4 linked regions of the Rhodopseudomonas palustris genome follow. The protein of the gene in region 1 interacts with the protein of each later gene in a pairwise test. Links are inferred from orthologs where the notes say so. Each region holds a gene or a part of one and is shown on either strand. Other genes may lie near its edges.

Evidence for each region.
Region 2: the proteins of secA (region 1) and secG interact in binary tests that used the Escherichia coli proteins (3 or more experiments, as listed by UniProt). The link is inferred for Rhodopseudomonas palustris from one-to-one orthologs.
Region 3: the proteins of secA (region 1) and secB interact in binary tests that used the Escherichia coli proteins (3 or more experiments, as listed by UniProt). The link is inferred for Rhodopseudomonas palustris from one-to-one orthologs.
Region 4: the proteins of secA (region 1) and ybgC interact in binary tests that used the Escherichia coli proteins (3 or more experiments, as listed by UniProt). The link is inferred for Rhodopseudomonas palustris from one-to-one orthologs.

Annotation. Positions count from the first base shown.
Region 1 is NZ_CP058907.1:552,924-557,287, forward strand. The notes cover bases 279-3,690. They hold secA (preprotein translocase subunit SecA), read right to left. Parts: upstream 3,320-3,690; coding sequence 479-3,319; downstream 279-478. Other genes in these bases: HZF03_RS02580 (peptidylprolyl isomerase), read left to right, coding at 3,662-3,690. In the rest of the region: HZF03_RS02570 (L,D-transpeptidase family protein), read left to right, coding at 1-238; more of HZF03_RS02580, read left to right, coding at 3,691-4,364. UniProt on the Escherichia coli protein: Required for protein export, interacts with the SecYEG preprotein conducting channel.
Region 2 is NZ_CP058907.1:3,179,530-3,183,190, forward strand. What follows is about bases 583-3,291. They hold secG (preprotein translocase subunit SecG), read right to left. Parts: upstream 2,285-3,291; coding sequence 1,880-2,284; downstream 583-1,879. Other genes in these bases: HZF03_RS14560 (CTP synthase), read right to left, coding at 583-1,713; tpiA (triose-phosphate isomerase), read right to left, coding at 2,461-3,237. Also shown: more of HZF03_RS14560, read right to left, coding at 82-582; HZF03_RS14575 (peptidylprolyl isomerase), read left to right, coding at 3,495-3,661. UniProt on the Escherichia coli protein: Subunit of the protein translocation channel SecYEG. Overexpression of some hybrid proteins has been thought to jam the protein secretion apparatus resulting in cell death; while this may be true it also results in FtsH-mediated degradation of SecY.
Region 3 is NZ_CP058907.1:326,929-330,774, reverse strand. What follows is about bases 953-3,846. They hold secB (protein-export chaperone SecB), read left to right. Parts: upstream 953-2,109; coding sequence 2,110-2,583; downstream 2,584-3,846. Other genes in these bases: coaE (dephospho-CoA kinase), read right to left, coding at 3,396-3,846; dnaQ (DNA polymerase III subunit epsilon), read right to left, coding at 2,662-3,360; HZF03_RS01540 (Tim44/TimA family putative adaptor protein), read right to left, coding at 953-1,646; mltA (murein transglycosylase A), read right to left, coding at 953-961. Also shown: more of mltA, read right to left, coding at 1-952; more of HZF03_RS01540, read right to left, coding at 939-952. UniProt on the Escherichia coli protein: One of the proteins required for the normal export of some preproteins out of the cell cytoplasm. It is a molecular chaperone that binds to a subset of precursor proteins, maintaining them in a translocation-competent state.
Region 4 is NZ_CP058907.1:1,193,436-1,197,332, reverse strand. The notes cover bases 559-3,503. They hold ybgC (tol-pal system-associated acyl-CoA thioesterase), read right to left. Parts: upstream 2,291-3,503; coding sequence 1,826-2,290; downstream 559-1,825. Other genes in these bases: ruvB (Holliday junction branch migration DNA helicase RuvB), read right to left, coding at 2,298-3,347; HZF03_RS05585 (NAD(P)/FAD-dependent oxidoreductase), read right to left, coding at 559-1,727. In the rest of the region: HZF03_RS05590 (OpgC domain-containing protein), read right to left, coding at 1-271; more of HZF03_RS05585, read right to left, coding at 417-558; HZF03_RS05570 (cytidine deaminase), read right to left, coding at 3,525-3,897.

The sequences.
Region 1 (4,364 bases):
GGCTCCGTCCGCCCCGGTCAGCACCGCGGCTCGCCACGAGCCAGCGCCGCGTCCGCAAGGCGCCGCGCCGAAGGCTGCCGAGACTAAGCAGGCCGCCGCGTCGCGCCCGCCGTTGAAGCCGAGCGTCGATGCCGAAACCACCTCGTCAGCCCCCACCAGGCCGTCCGGCATGATCTCCGGCGGCGCGCCGGTGGTGTCGTCGAATTCGTTCGACAGCCGGTTCTCGGCGTTCCGCTAAAGGCGGCGCGCTCTCTTCCGCAAAGTCCATCGGCCAGTCATTCCGGGCGCTCACGTCAGTGAGCGAACCCGGAACTCGCCGTGCGGGGCACCACCAGGGATTTCAACAATCTCCGGATTTCGGGTTTGCGCAGCTTCGCTGCGCGCCCCGGAATGACGGCTGCGGGCCAGAGCTCCAGACAGCAAAATGCCCGGCGCGAGGCCGGGCATTGCTTATTCGCTTGATCTGCTTGGCGACACCTTAAGCGTAGCGGCCGTGGCAGTGCTTGTACTTCTTGCCGCTTCCGCACGGGCAGTCTTCGTTGCGGCCGACCTTGCCCCAGGTCTCGGGCTTGTTCGGATCGCGGTCCGCCTTGTCGGTGGTCTGTGCCGGCGCCAGCGTGACATTGGCGAGCGCCATCTCGTCCTGTCCGGTGTCGGGGTCCATCTTGTGGACTTCCATCGGCGGCAGTTCCTGCGGCTGATCCGGCGGAATGATCTCGACCCGCATCAGCTGCGCCGTCACCGCCTCGCGCAGATGCGAGCTCATTTCCTGGAAGAGATTGAAGGCTTCGGACTTGTACTCCTGCAGCGGATCGCGCTGGCCGTAGCCGCGCAGGCCGATCACCTGACGCAGGTGATCGAGCATCACCAGATGCTCGCGCCACAGATGGTCGAGGGTCTGCAGCAGGATGCTCTTCTCGGCGTAGCGCATCACGTCCGAGCCCCACTGGCCGACCTTGGCGGCCATGTGTTCGTCGAACACCCGCTCCAGTCGCGTGATCAGCTCCTCGTCGGCGATACCTTCTTCCTTGGCCCATTCGTCGACCGGAATGTCGAGGCCGACCACGCGCTCGACCTCGGCCTTCAGCCCCGCGACGTCCCACTGCTCCGCATAAGCGTGCTCGGGCACGTACTTGGCCACCAGGTCTTCGATGTAGGTGTGGCGCATGTCGGTGACCGTTTCGGCCACGCTGTCTTCCTTCATCAGCTCGATGCGCTGATCGAAGATCACCTTGCGCTGGTCGTTCTGAACGTCGTCGAATTTCAGCAGGTTCTTGCGGATGTCGAAGTTGCGCGCCTCGACCTTCTGCTGCGCTTTTTCCAGCGCCTTGTTGATCCAAGGATGGATGATCGCCTCGCCTTCCTTCAGGCCGAGGCGGGTCAGCATGGTGTCGAGCTTATCGGAGCCGAAGATCCGCATCAGGTCGTCTTCCAGCGACAGGAAGAACTTGGAGCGCCCCGGGTCGCCCTGACGGCCGGAACGGCCACGCAGCTGGTTGTCGATACGCCGGCTCTCGTGGCGTTCGGAGCCGATGATGTACAGGCCGCCGGGACGCTTCGCGGTCTTGGCCGGCTTGTTGCCCTTGGCGGGCTCGATCTCGATCTCGTCCTCGGCCTTCAGCACGATGTCGCGGAAGCGCTCGATGTCGGCCTTGATCTCGGTGATCTTCGCCGCCCGCTCGGCCTCGTCGGTGATGTGCGCGGCTTCCTGCTGAATCCGCATCTCCAGCGAGCCGCCCAGCTTAATGTCGGTGCCGCGGCCCGCCATGTTGGTGGCGATAGTGATCGCGCCCGGCACGCCGGCTTCGGCCACGATGTAGGCTTCCTGCTCATGGAAGCGCGCGTTGAGCACCGCGAACAGCTTCGCGGGTTTGCCGGCGCGGGCGGCTGCGTACAGCTTGTCCATCCCCTTCGGGTCGGTGAAGTCGATCTGCTTGTAGCCGTTCTTCTTCAGATACTCGGCCAGCACCTCGGACTTTTCGATCGAAGCGGTGCCGACCAGCACCGGCTGCATCCGCTTGTTGGCGCGCTCGACCTCGGCGAGGATCGCGGCGTACTTCTCCTGCTGGGTCCGATACACCTCGTCGTCTTCGTCGAGGCGGGCGATCGGCAGATTGGTCGGGATCTCGACCACTTCGAGCTTGTAGATGTCGAAGAACTCGTCGGCCTCGGTGGCCGCCGTGCCGGTCATGCCGGCGAGCTTGTCGTACATCCGGAAGTAGTTCTGGAAGGTGATCGACGCCAGCGTCTGGTTTTCCGGCTGGACGGTGACGTGCTCCTTGGCTTCCAGCGCCTGGTGCAGGCCTTCCGAATAGCGCCGGCCCTGCATCATGCGGCCGGTGAACTCGTCGATGATCACCACCTCGTCGTTGCGGACGATGTAGTCCTTGTCGCGCTGGAACAGCGCGTGGGCGCGCAGCGCCTGATTGACGTGGTGCACCACCGAGACGTTTTCGACGTCGTACAGCGACTCGCCGCGCAGCTGGCCGGCATCGCGCAGCAGCGTCTCGATCTTCTCCATGCCGGCTTCGGTCAGCGTCACGGTGCGCTGCTTCTCGTCGACGTCGTAGTCCGACTTGTCGAGTCGCGGGATGAAGGTATCGATGGTGTTGTAGAAGTCAGAACGGTCGTCGAGCGGACCGGAGATGATGAGCGGGGTGCGGGCTTCGTCGATCAGGATCGAGTCGACTTCGTCGACGATCGCGAAATTGTGCCCGCGCTGGACCATGTCCTCCAGCCGGTACTTCATATTGTCGCGCAGATAGTCGAAGCCGTATTCGTTGTTGGTGCCGTAGGTAATGTCGCAGGCATAGGCCGCCTGGCGCTGGGCATCGTCGAGCCCATGCACGATCACGCCGGTGGTCATGCCGAGGAAGCCGTAGATCTGGCCCATCCAGCCGGAGTCGCGCTTGGCCAGGTAATCGTTGACGGTGACGACGTGGACGCCCTTGCCGGCGAGTGCGTTGAGGTACACGGCGAGCGTCGCGACCAGGGTCTTACCTTCGCCGGTCTTCATCTCGGCGATGTCGCCCTCGTGCAGCACCATGCCGCCGATCAGCTGGACGTCGAAGTGGCGCTGGCCGAGCGTGCGCTTGGCGGCTTCGCGGACGGTGGCGAACGCCGGTACCAGCAGGTCGTCGAGGGTCTTACCGTTGGCGAGCTCGGCGCGGAATTCAGCGGTACGGGCGCGCAGCGCCTCGTCGGACAGCGCGGCCAGTTCCGGTTCGAGCGCATTGATCGCGGCAACCCGCGTCTGGTAGCCCTTGACCCTGCGGTCGTTAGCGGAGCCGAAGAGTTTGCGGGCGAGCGCGCCGATCATGCCAGCTTCCTGTTGTTGCGGTGTGACTTCGCAGCCTTGATGCCGTTCGCTCGAGCCACTATCAACTCATCGTGACGCTCAGGCACCTATCAGGATACAGGTGCGCGCGCGAAATGATTGGTAATCCAGCAATCCGAGGGCCGGCTGCCCAGGGTGCGGTCGCGCGACGACCGCCCGACCCGAGCCTGTGGCGGCACAGATATGGCTGGGCCTGAGGGTTGTCAACGCGCCCGCCTTTCAAGGATTTCATCATTTTGACAGAGTTTTCGCGTTGCCAAGGCACCGCGATTGGGTGACTGTTCCGCCGCCCCGACACCCCGGCTTTCAAGACAAGGATTTTCCATGACACCTGCGTCCAACGCAGTCTCATCCGGCCTGCGCGCCGGCCTCATCAGCGCGGCTGTGACAGGTTGTCTCGCATTTGCGCTGCTGGCCGCGCCGGCTGCGCGCGCCCAGGATGCGAACCCCGTGCTCGCCAAGGTCAACGGCGCCGAAATCCGCCAGAGCGACGTCGACCTTGCCGAGCAGGAGCTCGGCCCGAGCCTCGCCCAGCTCGATCCCGCGACCCGGAAGGAAAATGTGCTCGCCTTCCTGATCGACATGAAGATCGTCGCCAAGGCAGCCGAGGACAAGAAGATCCAGGACAACGCGGATTTCAAGAAGCGCCTGGATTTCGCCCGTAACCGTCTGCTGATGGACGATGTGCTCGCCGCCGAAGGCAAGGCCGCGACCACCGACGAGGCGATGAAGAAGGTTTATGACGAGGCCGCCAAGCAGATTTCCGGCGAGCAGGAAGTTCACGCTCGCCACATCCTGGTCGAGACCGAGGACGAGGCCAAGGCGGTCGCCGAAGAGCTGAAGAAGGGCGCCGATTTCGCCGAGCTGGCGAAGAAGAAGTCCAAGGATCCGGGCGCCTCCGACGGCGGCGATCTCGGCTTCTTCACCAAGGACCAGATGGTGCCGGAATTCTCTGCCGCAGCCTTCGCGCTGGAGCCGGGCAAGATCTCCGACCCGATCAAGACCCAGTTCGGTTGGCACATCATCA
Region 2 (3,661 bases), 2.6 Mb from region 1 along the record:
CATCGAGGCGATCCACCGCAAGATCAAATTCGTTGGTCTGGGCGGCGCTCGTACAGTTCGAGAACTAATTGCGGGGCCGGCTCACACCAGCCGGCTCTGCACCAGCGCCGCTTGGACGAAAGAAGCGAACAGCGGGTGCGGGTCGAACGGGCGCGACTTCAGTTCGGGGTGGAACTGGACGCCGATGAACCAGGGGTGATCCTCGTACTCGACGATCTCCGGCAACACGCCGTCCGGCGACATGCCGGAGAACTTCAGGCCGTGCTGTTCGAGCCGGTCCTTATAGGCGGTGTTGACCTCGTAGCGGTGGCGATGGCGCTCCGAGATCTCGGTAACACCGCCATAGACCTGCGACACCCGGCTGCCACGCTTGAGCGTCGCCGGATAGGCGCCGAGCCGCATCGTACCGCCGAGATCGCCGGCCTGGCTGCGCTTCTCAAGCTCGTTGCCGCGGACCCATTCGGTCATCAGGCCGACCAGCGGCTCGGGCGTCGGGCCGAATTCGGTGGAGTTGGCCTGCTCGATGCCGGCGAGATTCCGCGCCGCTTCGATCACCGCCATCTGCATGCCGAAGCAGATGCCGAAATACGGCACATTACGCTCGCGGGCGAAACGCGCCGCCTCGATCTTGCCCTCGGCGCCGCGCTGGCCGAAGCCGCCGGGCACCAGGATGCCGTTGACGTGTTCAAGGAACGGCGCCGGGTCTTCGTTCTCGAACACCTCGCTCTCGATCCAGTCGAGCTTGACCTGGACCTTGTTGGCGATGCCGCCGTGGCTGAGCGCCTCGATCAGCGACTTATAGGCGTCCTTCATCCCGGTGTACTTGCCGACGATCGCGATCGTCACCGCACCTTCGGGATTGCGGATACGTTCGTTGATCTCGTGCCACCGCCCGAGCTGCGGCGGCTCCTTGGCGGCGATCGCAAACGCCGCCAGCACTTCGTCGTCGAGCCCGGCGGCGTGATACGCTTCCGGCACCGCGTAGATGCTGTCGGCGTCGCGCGCCTCGATCACCGCGCTTTCGCGGACGTTGCAGAACAGCCCGAGCTTGCGCCGCTCCTCCTTCGGGATCGGCCGGTCGGTGCGGCACAGCAGGATGTCGGGCTGGATGCCGATCGAGCGCAGCTCCTTGACCGAGTGCTGGGTCGGCTTGGTCTTCAGTTCGCCCGCGCTCGGGATGTACGGCAGCAGCGTCAGGTGGATGTAGATCACGTCGCCGCGCGGCAGATCGTTCTTGATCTGGCGGATCGCCTCGAAGAACGGCAGGCCCTCGATATCGCCGACGGTGCCGCCGATTTCGACCAGCACGAAGTCGTAGCCGTCGTTGTCGCTGACGATGAATTCCTTGATCGCGTTGGTGACGTGCGGGACCACCTGGATGGTGGCGCCGAGATAGTCGCCGCGGCGTTCCTTGGTCAGGATGTCCTGATAGATCCGGCCGGTGGTGATGTTGTCCTGCTTGGTCGCAGGCCGCCCGGTGAAACGTTCGTAGTGGCCGAGATCGAGGTCGGTCTCGGCGCCGTCGTCGGTCACGAACACTTCGCCGTGCTGATACGGCGACATCGTTCCGGGATCGAGGTTGAGATAGGGATCGAGCTTGCGAAGGCGGACTTTGTAGCCACGCGCCTGCAGCAGCGCACCAAGTGCCGCCGATGCCAGACCCTTGCCGAGCGAGGAGACCACGCCGCCGGTGATGAAGATGTACCGCGCCATGGGACTTTACCTTTAATGCCGCCGGTCCGATTCGCCAAAGCGATTCGCAACCCTCGGGCAGTTTGACGAATGCCTGTGGGTGACGCTGAAAACTCAGCTATTTCAGACGATTGCTAAAGGGACCTCAGGCCAGGCGTGAGGTCCCGTCAGCGCATATCGGCAATGCTTATTGCGACTGCGGCGGGGTCGGCGCCGCAGGCGCGGCCGGTGCCGCCGGCTGCTGGTTCTGCTGCTGATCGGTCTGCTTCAGTGTGTCGAGCAAACCACCGCCCTGAGACAGCGGCGGCGCCGGCTGACCCGGTGCCTGCTGCTGAACCGGCGCTGCGGTGGGCAGGATCGTCGCCGGCTTACGGTCGTAGCTCGCCAGCCAGGTGAGCAGCAGGCTGGTGGCGAAGAACCCGGCCGCGAGAATCGCGGTGGTGCGGGTCAGCAGGTTGGCGGTACCGCGGCTCGACATGAAACCGCCACCACCGCCGACGCCAAGGCCACCGCCTTCGGACTTCTGCAGAAGCACCACGCCGATCAGGCCCAGCACGAACATCAGGTGAATGACGATAATGACAGTCTGCATCGTACCCTTCCATCGCAAGCCAACGCCGCCGAATGGCCGATAGGCGCCGGCGGGCGGCTGCTCGACAGGCTTGCGGGATAAATGAAGTCGCGCGGTGTCTACACGATCGCGCGGGGATTTGTCACCCCCCGCGCCGCGCCGGAAACGCCGCAGGAATACCGCTTGATGCGGTTTAGTTAGGGGCAGCCCGCCGCAATCGCAAGGAAATCGGACGCCTTGAGGCTGGCGCCGCCGATCAGCGCGCCATTGACGTGCGGCACCGCCAGCAATTCGCGTGCGTTCGAGGGCTTCACCGAGCCGCCGTAAAGGATTCGCATCGTCTCGCCCGCCGCACCGAACCGATCGCTCAAAGTCTTGCGGATAAAGCCATGAACTTCCTCGACATCGGCCGCGGTCGGGGTGCGTCCGGTGCCGATCGCCCAGACCGGCTCGTAGGCCACCACCAGATTCGCCGCGGTCGCGCCGTCCGGCAGCGAGCCGGCCAGCATGCCAGCGACCACATCGAGGGTGTGGCCGGCGTCGCGCTCGCCCTGTGTCTCGCCGACGCAGACGATCGCCACCAGCCCGGCGCGCCACACCGCCTGCGCCTTGGCGCGGACGATCGCGTCGTTTTCGGCATGGTCGGCGCGGCGTTCGGAATGGCCGACGATGATCGCCGCAGCACCGGCATCGGCCAGCATCTCGGCGGCGATATCGCCGGTGTGGGCGCCAGAGGCATTGGCGTGGCAATCCTGGCCGCCGATCGAGAACGGCAGTGCCTTGCCGGCCTGGGCTTCCGCGACTCGCGCCGCGAAGCTCGCCACCAGCGTCGCCGGCGGGCAGACCAACAGATCGATGCCCTGCGGCAGGTCCGCGGCGCCTTTCAGCATCGCATCGAGCTCGGCCACCGAATCCTTCAGGCCGTTCATCTTCCAGTTTCCAGCAATCAGAGGACGAACGGCGGGGACCGGCATGAGCACTCTCGCAATAAAGGGTTGAAGCGTTCCGCTAGCAGAGCCGATTGCGAGACTCAAGGAGACGTGAACGCTGGCGCTGCGGCGATCGGCAGCATCGGCCGCTGCAACGGGATGGCATCTGCAGCAAGCGTGACATCGGCTGCGGTTGCGACGCCACAGGCGGCACTTTATGATGGATTTTCAAGCCGGCGACGCTAGTTTGCCCCCCGCGCTGACCCAGCGCGGCCGGTTCCCTCCTGACAAAAAGTGACTCCATGCTCCGAGGAATGCGCAAAGCCTCATCCAACTGGATTGGCAAGACCATCATGACGATCGTGATGGGCGTCCTGATCGTCAGCTTCGGAGTCTGGGGTATTGCCGACGTATTCCGCGGCTTCGGCCGGTCTACGCTCGCCAAGATCGGCAGCACCGAAATCTCCAC
Region 3 (3,846 bases), 230 kb from region 1 along the record:
ACACATACGAGCGGTTTGCCCGCCGCAGCTCCTTGGCGCCGTCGGGGTTGGCGTCCATCCAGTCGCGGATGCGGTGCATCGACATCTCTTCGCGCGGGATGATGCCGCGCTCGATCAGGATGCGACCAACCGGCGTGTAGGGGAAGCCATTGTGGGCGTCGTAATTGATTCGAATCACCCGGCCGTCGGGCAGCTTGATCCGCGCCGATCCCTGGATCTGCGCAAACAATAGATCGGTCTGACTCTTCAGCCAGCAGATCTCGAGACCCCGGCCGTCGATTGCGCCATCTTCGATTTCTCCGCGGTCGTAATACGGCACCAGCTTGCGCCGGCCGATCTTGCGAAACACCGGCCCGCCATTCGGCAGGGCTGCTTCCTGCTTGTAGCCGCGGACAAACAGGTTGGAGGGCCGGCGATACACCGGCACCACGTAGTCGTCGGTCTTGACCGGCGAGCCTTCGATCACCGGCTCATAGTAGCCGGTGACGAAGCCGAGCGGCTCGCCGAGCCGCGAGATCTGCAGCGGCACGAAATGCTGTTCGAAGAACGCGCGCGCCTCGGCCGCCGTCGTCAGATGCGCCGAGCGCGCCGCATGGCACGGCTCCCACAACGAGCCGCCGAGCGGCTTGTCGATCAATGGCGCTCGGCCTGCCGCCAGGATTGGACGACAACTCACACGGAAAGTTTTCAGGGCCGCAAGCTGATCGTCGGAGTCCCAACCGTGAATTTCCGACCAGGCGACCGGCAAATACTGGCCGCCCGGAATCTCCAGCGGCCACAGCGGATGCGGATACTTTGCGTGATGCTCGGCGAATTTCGAGACCGATCGGGCGCCGGAATGGTGATGCCGGCTGCGCGCATCTGCCTCGCCCAGCACAGACAGTAGCGCGGCTGCGAGAACGCAGCCGGCGAGGGCGGCGCGGCGCGCGCCGCGTACGTCAGGTGCCGCTGCCGGTCCCAACCAGCTTCCAGTTCGGATCGCGCGAGCTCGTGTCGCGGGCGAAGGTCCAGACGTCGGTGATATCGACAACCTTGTCGGGCGACCCGTCGACCACCGCGCCGGTCTTGTCGCGGGTTGCCGAGATCATCTGCGACACGAATTTCAGAGTCAGCATCGCGGTGCGATCGCGCAGCTCGGCGCTGATCAGCTCGGCCTTCTCGATCGACACGAAGCGGGTCTCGACCTTGAGGTCGTTCTTTTCGCGATCCTTGATCGCCGCGTCGAAGCTCTCATAGACCTCGCTCGACAGCAGATCGCGCAGTGAGCGACGATCGCCATTGGCGAACGCCATCACAATCATCTCATAGGCGCTCTTCGCGCCGGTAATGAAGTGTTGCGCGTCGAACGACGAATCGTTTTGAGCGATGGCGTTGAGACCGTGCTCCAGCTCGGAGTCCGGCTCGGCGATGCCCTTCCAGCGATCGGAGGGCGGCACCACGTCGGCGTTCGGCGCCATCGGCGCCTGGTCGATCACGGTGCCAGGCATCGAAACCACGTTGTTGTCCTGCTTGCCGGGAATCATATCCCGCGCGGCGGCGCGATCGAACGGCGGCCGTTCGCTGCCGGTGCGCTGGCCGAGCACGTTGCGCAGACGCAGGAAGATGAACACCGCGAGCGCCAAGAAGATGATGGTGTAAATATCCACGTCGCATTCACTTTCTGATCGGGCCGGGGCTACCGGCGCGGCTTTGGTCTCCGGCCTCGCGGCGCCAACGCGGCAGAGAGCCGGTTCACACCATGTAGGCATCAACCGCGGCGCGCCAATGGCGCGTTTTGGCACAGCAGGTGGGGTTGGCAACCCCCACACAGCGATCTTTGGAGCTGTGGCCCGGCGAGCTTACGCGGTTCGGGCCCGGCCGGAAACCGGGCGAGGCCCGAAAACCTGACCGCTCGGCAGTTAAGGAGAGGTTTCGGCGGGGCATCGCGGGACATCCAGGCTGTGGGCACGGTATTCGGCACCCGCCAACCGGGCGGCAGTCGCAGCCTCTGTCTACCTTGTGGAACGCGGGGAGCGTATGATAGCCACTCGCCAAAGCACCTGCCCATTGTTGCGACGCCCTCTGCAAGTCGGCGGCCGCCACCCAAATCCGCTTCCAGGAGAACCATCGATGACCAACGGTAACGGCACGCCTCCCGAGGGTGCTCCTCCGCAACTCAATGTGCTGGCGCAGTACACCAAGGATCTGTCGTTCGAGAATCCGAACGCTCCGGCGTCGCTCGCCCCGCAGCAGCAGCAGCCGGCGATCAACATCCAGATTAATGTCGGCGCCAACAACGTCGGCGAGAACGAATACGAAGTCACGCTGTCGATCGAAGGCAAGGCCGAATCCGGCAGCAGCGTACTGTTCAGCTTCGAGCTGGCCTATGCGGGTGTGTTCCGGGTACTGAACGTGCCGCAGGAAAACCTGCATCCGCTGATCATGATCGAATGCCCCAGGCTGCTGTTCCCGTTTGCCCGTGAGATCATCGCCAGTGCGGTGCGCGACGGCGGGTTCCCGCCGCTGATGCTCGATCCGGTCGATTTCATCGGCCTGTATCGCCAGAACCTCGAGCGCGCCCAGCAGCAGGGTCAGCCGAGCTGATCCGGTCGCTGCTCACTTCATGACGTTTGCAATGCCCGGCCGATGCGCCGGGCATTGTCGTTTCAGGAAGACAAACGCTCAGGCGCCGGCGGGCAGATAGTCTGGCCAGATCGCCTTCTCGCCCATGGTGGCGATGAAGGCGCGGTGGGCTTCGAGGTCAGCGTCGGTCAGCCTGTTCGGCAGCGGCGCGGGTCGCTGGCGGCGCCGGCTCTCGCTGGCAGCTCCGGCCACCTCAACCGGCACGTCGGCCAGAATGAGCTGCGACTGCCGGGCGCCGATCAGGTCGATATAGACTTCGGCCAACAGCTCGGCGTCGAGCAACGCGCCATGCTTGGTCCGGCGCGAATTGTCGATCGCGTAACGCGAGCAAAGATCGTCGAGCCGGTTCGACACGCCCGGATGCTTGCGGCGGGCGAGCAGCAGCGTGTCGACCAGGCGATCGCGTGGCACCGGCGCGCGCGACAGCCGCGACAACTCCGCATTGATGAAGCCGATGTCGAACGATGCGTTGTGAATCACCAGCGGCGCATCACCGATGAATTCGAGAAACTCGTCCGCCACATGTGCGAACAGCGGCTTGTCGGCGAGGAATTCGCTCGACAGCCCATGCACCGCAAAGGCTTCAGCCGGCATGTCCCGTTCGGGATTGAGGTATTGATGATAGGTGCGGCCGGTCGGCATCCGGTTGAAGATCTCGACGCAGCCGATTTCGACCAGCCGATCGCCGCGCAGCGGATCGAGGCCGGTGGTTTCGGTATCGAGGACGATTTCACGCATCGCTTCTGATCAGGCTGTCTTGGTCGCTTCGCGAATCAGTCGCGCCGCCGCGGCATTTTAGCAGCGGCCTCGAGGATTTCGCGGATCTGAAGCCGCACCGGGTCGAGTCCGTTTGAAGTATCCACCACGAAATCCGCGCGCTTGCGCTTTTCGGCATCGGGCATCTGGCGGGCCAGAATCGCGTCGAGTTTTTCAGGGGTCATGTTGTCGCGCGCGAGAATCCGTTCGCGCTGCACCTCCGGCGAGGTCGTCACCACCACCACCGCGTCGACGCGCTTTTCACCGCCGGTTTCGAACAGCAGCGGGACATCGACCACTGCAACCGGCGCGCCCGATGATTCGGCATCGTCGAGAAACTGCTGGTGATGGGCGCGCAGCATCGGGTGCACGATTCCCTCGAGCCGCTTCATCGCAGCCGGATCATGCACCACCTTTGCCGACAGCAACGCGCGATCGACCTTGCCGCCGACCGTGGTGCCGGGAAAC
Region 4 (3,897 bases), 640 kb from region 1 along the record:
ACAGGAAGATGTGCGCGACATAGAGCTGCGCCGCGCGGGTCCACAGTCGCTTGGTCGCCGCGACCATCTCGCCGGCACGCACCGCCGGTCCGTAAGCGAACCCGATCGAATAGCCGGAGATGTAAACGAAGAATTCAGCGGCGTCGCAGAAGCCGTAGTTGCGCAGCGTGAACCAGTTGAGGAAATTGTACGGGATGTGATCAACAAAGATCATCCACTGGCCGACGCCGCGCAGGAAATCGAGCCGCAAATCGCGCTCGCCCTGCCCCATCAGCGGCACCTCGCGAGACTGAACTCCTCCCGTCACGTGCGACCTCCCTGTGCGCCCGAATCAGCCGTTACGCCGCCAATCTAACCTACGGCGGTCGCACAGGCTGTCCGGGAGACACCGGGGCGACCCGAGGCAGCTCGGAAGGCTAGTGCAACTTCACCGTGGGGGTGGGTCGTGTGGAGCCAGACAGCACGCTGAGCAGGGTGCGGCCGCGGCCGTACAGCGCCGCTTCGTGCATCTTGTAGAGCGAGCGATACATGAAGCGAGCGAAATAGCCTTCGATCAGAAAGCTCTTACCGACCAGCGATCCCATCAGATTGCCGACTGCGGAATACTTGCCGAGCGACACCAGCGAGCCGAGATCGCGATAGCGGAATTCGCCGAGCGGCTCGCCCTTCAGCCGCTTCTCGATCTGCTCCAGCATGAATTCGGCTTCCTGGTGAGCGGCCTGCGCCCGCGGCGGCACGCCGTTCTCGTAGCCGGGAATTGCGCAGGCAGCGCAGTCGCCCATCCCGAACACATTATCGTCGCGGGTGGTCTGCAGCGTCGGCCGCACCACCAGCTGGTTGATGCGGTTGGTGTCCAGGCCGTCGATCCCTTCGAGAAAATCCGGAGCGCGCACGCCGGCCGCCCACACCACCAGCTCCGACGGGATCACTTCGCCGTCGGCTAGACGGACCGCATGGTCGAGCACTTCCGCCACGCGGGCGCCGGTGCGCACCTCGACGCCGAGATCGAGCAGCAGCTTGAGCGTCGCATCCGAAATACGCGGCGGCAGCGCCGGCAGAATGCGCGGCGCGGCTTCGATCAGCACGATCTTGAGGTCATGCTCAGGATCGATCTTGTCGAGACCGTAGGCGATGATCTCGCGCGCGGTGTGATGCAGCTCGGCGGCGAGTTCGGTGCCGGTGGCGCCGGCGCCGATGATCGCAACATGCAGCTGCCCCGGCTCGATCGGGGCGTGCTGATGCTGAGCGCGCAGACAGGCATTGACCATGCGCTTGTTGAAGCGCGACGCCTGCTCTGGCGTCTCCAACGGCACCGCGTGATCGCGCGCCCCCGGGGTGCCGAAATCATTGGTAACGCTTCCGATCGCGATCACCAGCGTGTCGTAAGCAAGCTCGCTTTCCGGATTGATTTCGCGGCCTTCGTCGTCGATCACCGGGGCCAGCTTGATCACCTTGCGGGCGCGGTCGAGACCATTCATCTCGCCGAGGCGATAATGGAAGCCGTGCCAATGCGCCTGGGCCAGATAGTTCAGCTCGTGCTGGGAGCGGCGCAGCGAGCCGGCGGCAATCGCATGCAATAGCGGCTTCCAGATGTGAGTGCGGCTGCGGTCGACCAGGGTGACGCGGACGGCGTCCGACTTACCGTACTTGTTGCCGAGCGCCGTGGCGAGTTCCAGGCCACCGGCGCCGCCGCCGACGATAACAATCCTATGGGGCTTATCACTCATCAAGATGTCCGAGGGGTTCGAGCTTCCGGCTCGCCCCCTGTAACATCAAATTCCGGAGCACCCTAGCTCGGGAAACAGGCAACGGCCGCCCGGCGGGGTCAGGCCACGTCCGCCTTCATGGCCACCCGGAGCGGTATCGGAATAGGCCTAGCGCGGCCGCCGGAGACGAACGCGACCTTGACCTTGGCCTCCATCAGCACGAGATCGCCCCGCTTGATCTGCTGCTGCATGGTGATCGAAGCGCCGCGGACTTCGACCGGCCGGGTGATCACCTCGAGCAGGTCGTCCATCTTTGCCGACTTGAGGAAGTCGAGCTGCATCGACCGCACCACGAAGGCAAAGCCCGGGGTTTCGCTTTCGGCTTCCGCGAACAACTCGCTCTGCGCCGCCCCAAGCAGCCGCAGATAATTGGTCCGCCCCCGTTCCATGAAGCGCAGGTAGTTGGCGTGATAGACGATGCCGGAGAAGTCGGTGTCCTCGTAATAGACCCGGACGTGCATGTGGTGAGCGCCATCGATGATGGCGCCGTCGAGGGAAAGATGATGCAAGCGAGCGTCAGCCATCGTTGAGCTACTCTTGGTCCCCTGTATCGCCAAACAACCCGAACTGCGCCGGGTCGCGCGAGGGGGCGGCGAGGCCGAGGTGGCGGAAGGCGTGGTCGGTCAGCAGGCGCCCGCGCGGGGTGCGCTGCAGATAACCGCACTGGATCAGATACGGTTCGATGATGTCCTCGATGGCGTCGCGCGGCTCGGACAGAGCCGCTGCCATCGTCTCGACACCGACCGGGCCGCCGCCATAGTTGAGCGCGATCGTGGTGAGGTAACGCCGATCCATCGCATCGAGGCCCGCACTATCGACTTCCAGCGCGCCAAGCGCATGGTCGGCGATGGTGCGGTCGATCGCTTCGGCATCGGCTGCGGAAGCAAAGTCGCGGACCCGGCGCAGCAGGCGGCCGGCGATGCGCGGCGTGCCGCGGGCGCGGCGGGCGATCTCGTTGGCGCCGTCAGCCGTGATCGGAGTCCCGAGCACGCGCGCACCACGGGTGACGATGCTCTCCAGCTCCTCGATCGTGTAGAAATTCAACCGGATCGGAATGCCGAAGCGGTCGCGCAGCGGATTGGTCAGGAGGCCGGCGCGCGTGGTGGCGCCAACAAGGGTGAACTTCGACAGATCGATCTTCACCGAGCGGGCTGCCGGGCCTTCGCCGATGATCAAGTCGAGCTGGAAGTCCTCCATCGCCGGATACAGCACCTCCTCGACCGACGGGCTGAGACGGTGAATCTCGTCGATGAACAACACATCGCGTTCTTCGAGATTGGTCAGCAAGGCTGCGAGATCGCCGGCCTTCGCAATCACTGGTCCCGATGTGGCGCGAAATCCGACGCCGAGCTCGCGCGCCACGATCTGCGCCAGGGTGGTCTTGCCGAGGCCCGGGGGACCTACGAACAGCACGTGATCGAGCGCCTCTTTGCGCTTGCGCGCGGCGTCGATGAACACCTGCAAGTTGGCGCGCGCCTGCTGCTGGCCGACGAACTCGGACAGATTCTGCGGCCGCAGCGCCGCATCGCCGAGGTCATCACCGCGGCGCTCGGGTGTGACGAGACGGGAGGGGTCAGTCATTGGGGAAGTGTACCACGCGGCAGTGCCTGTTCTCCCCTCCCCCTTGCGGGAAGGGGGCGGGGGTGGGGGGCCACAAGGATGGCGTCCCGTTGTGGACCCCCACCCCTGCCCTCCCCGCAAGGGGGAGGGGGCGCGCCGCGCAAGCGGAGAGAGTAGCGGCCAACACGGTCAGGGCACTCACAACATCCGCTCCCGGCTGTATTTGTTCGGCAGCAGATCGCTGATCCCGACGGCTTCGACACCATCCGGCCCAGGCACCAGCACACGGGCGTTGCGGTCGTAGTCCCAGATCAGTTCGCGGCACGCGCCGCACGGCGACACGACGCGGACTTCGCGGTCGGAATCGTGGGGCTTGGGATGGCGAACCGCCACGATGGTGTCGATCCCGGCCTCTCCAAGCTCGGTGATCACCTGACCGAGAGCGACAGCTTCGGCGCACACCGCCATCCGGCCGAGATACGCGTCGAGATTGACCGCCACATAACGCTTGCCGGTGCGGGTCAGCAGCGCGGCGCCGACCTCCTGCCAATCATTGCGATAGCGCTTGGTG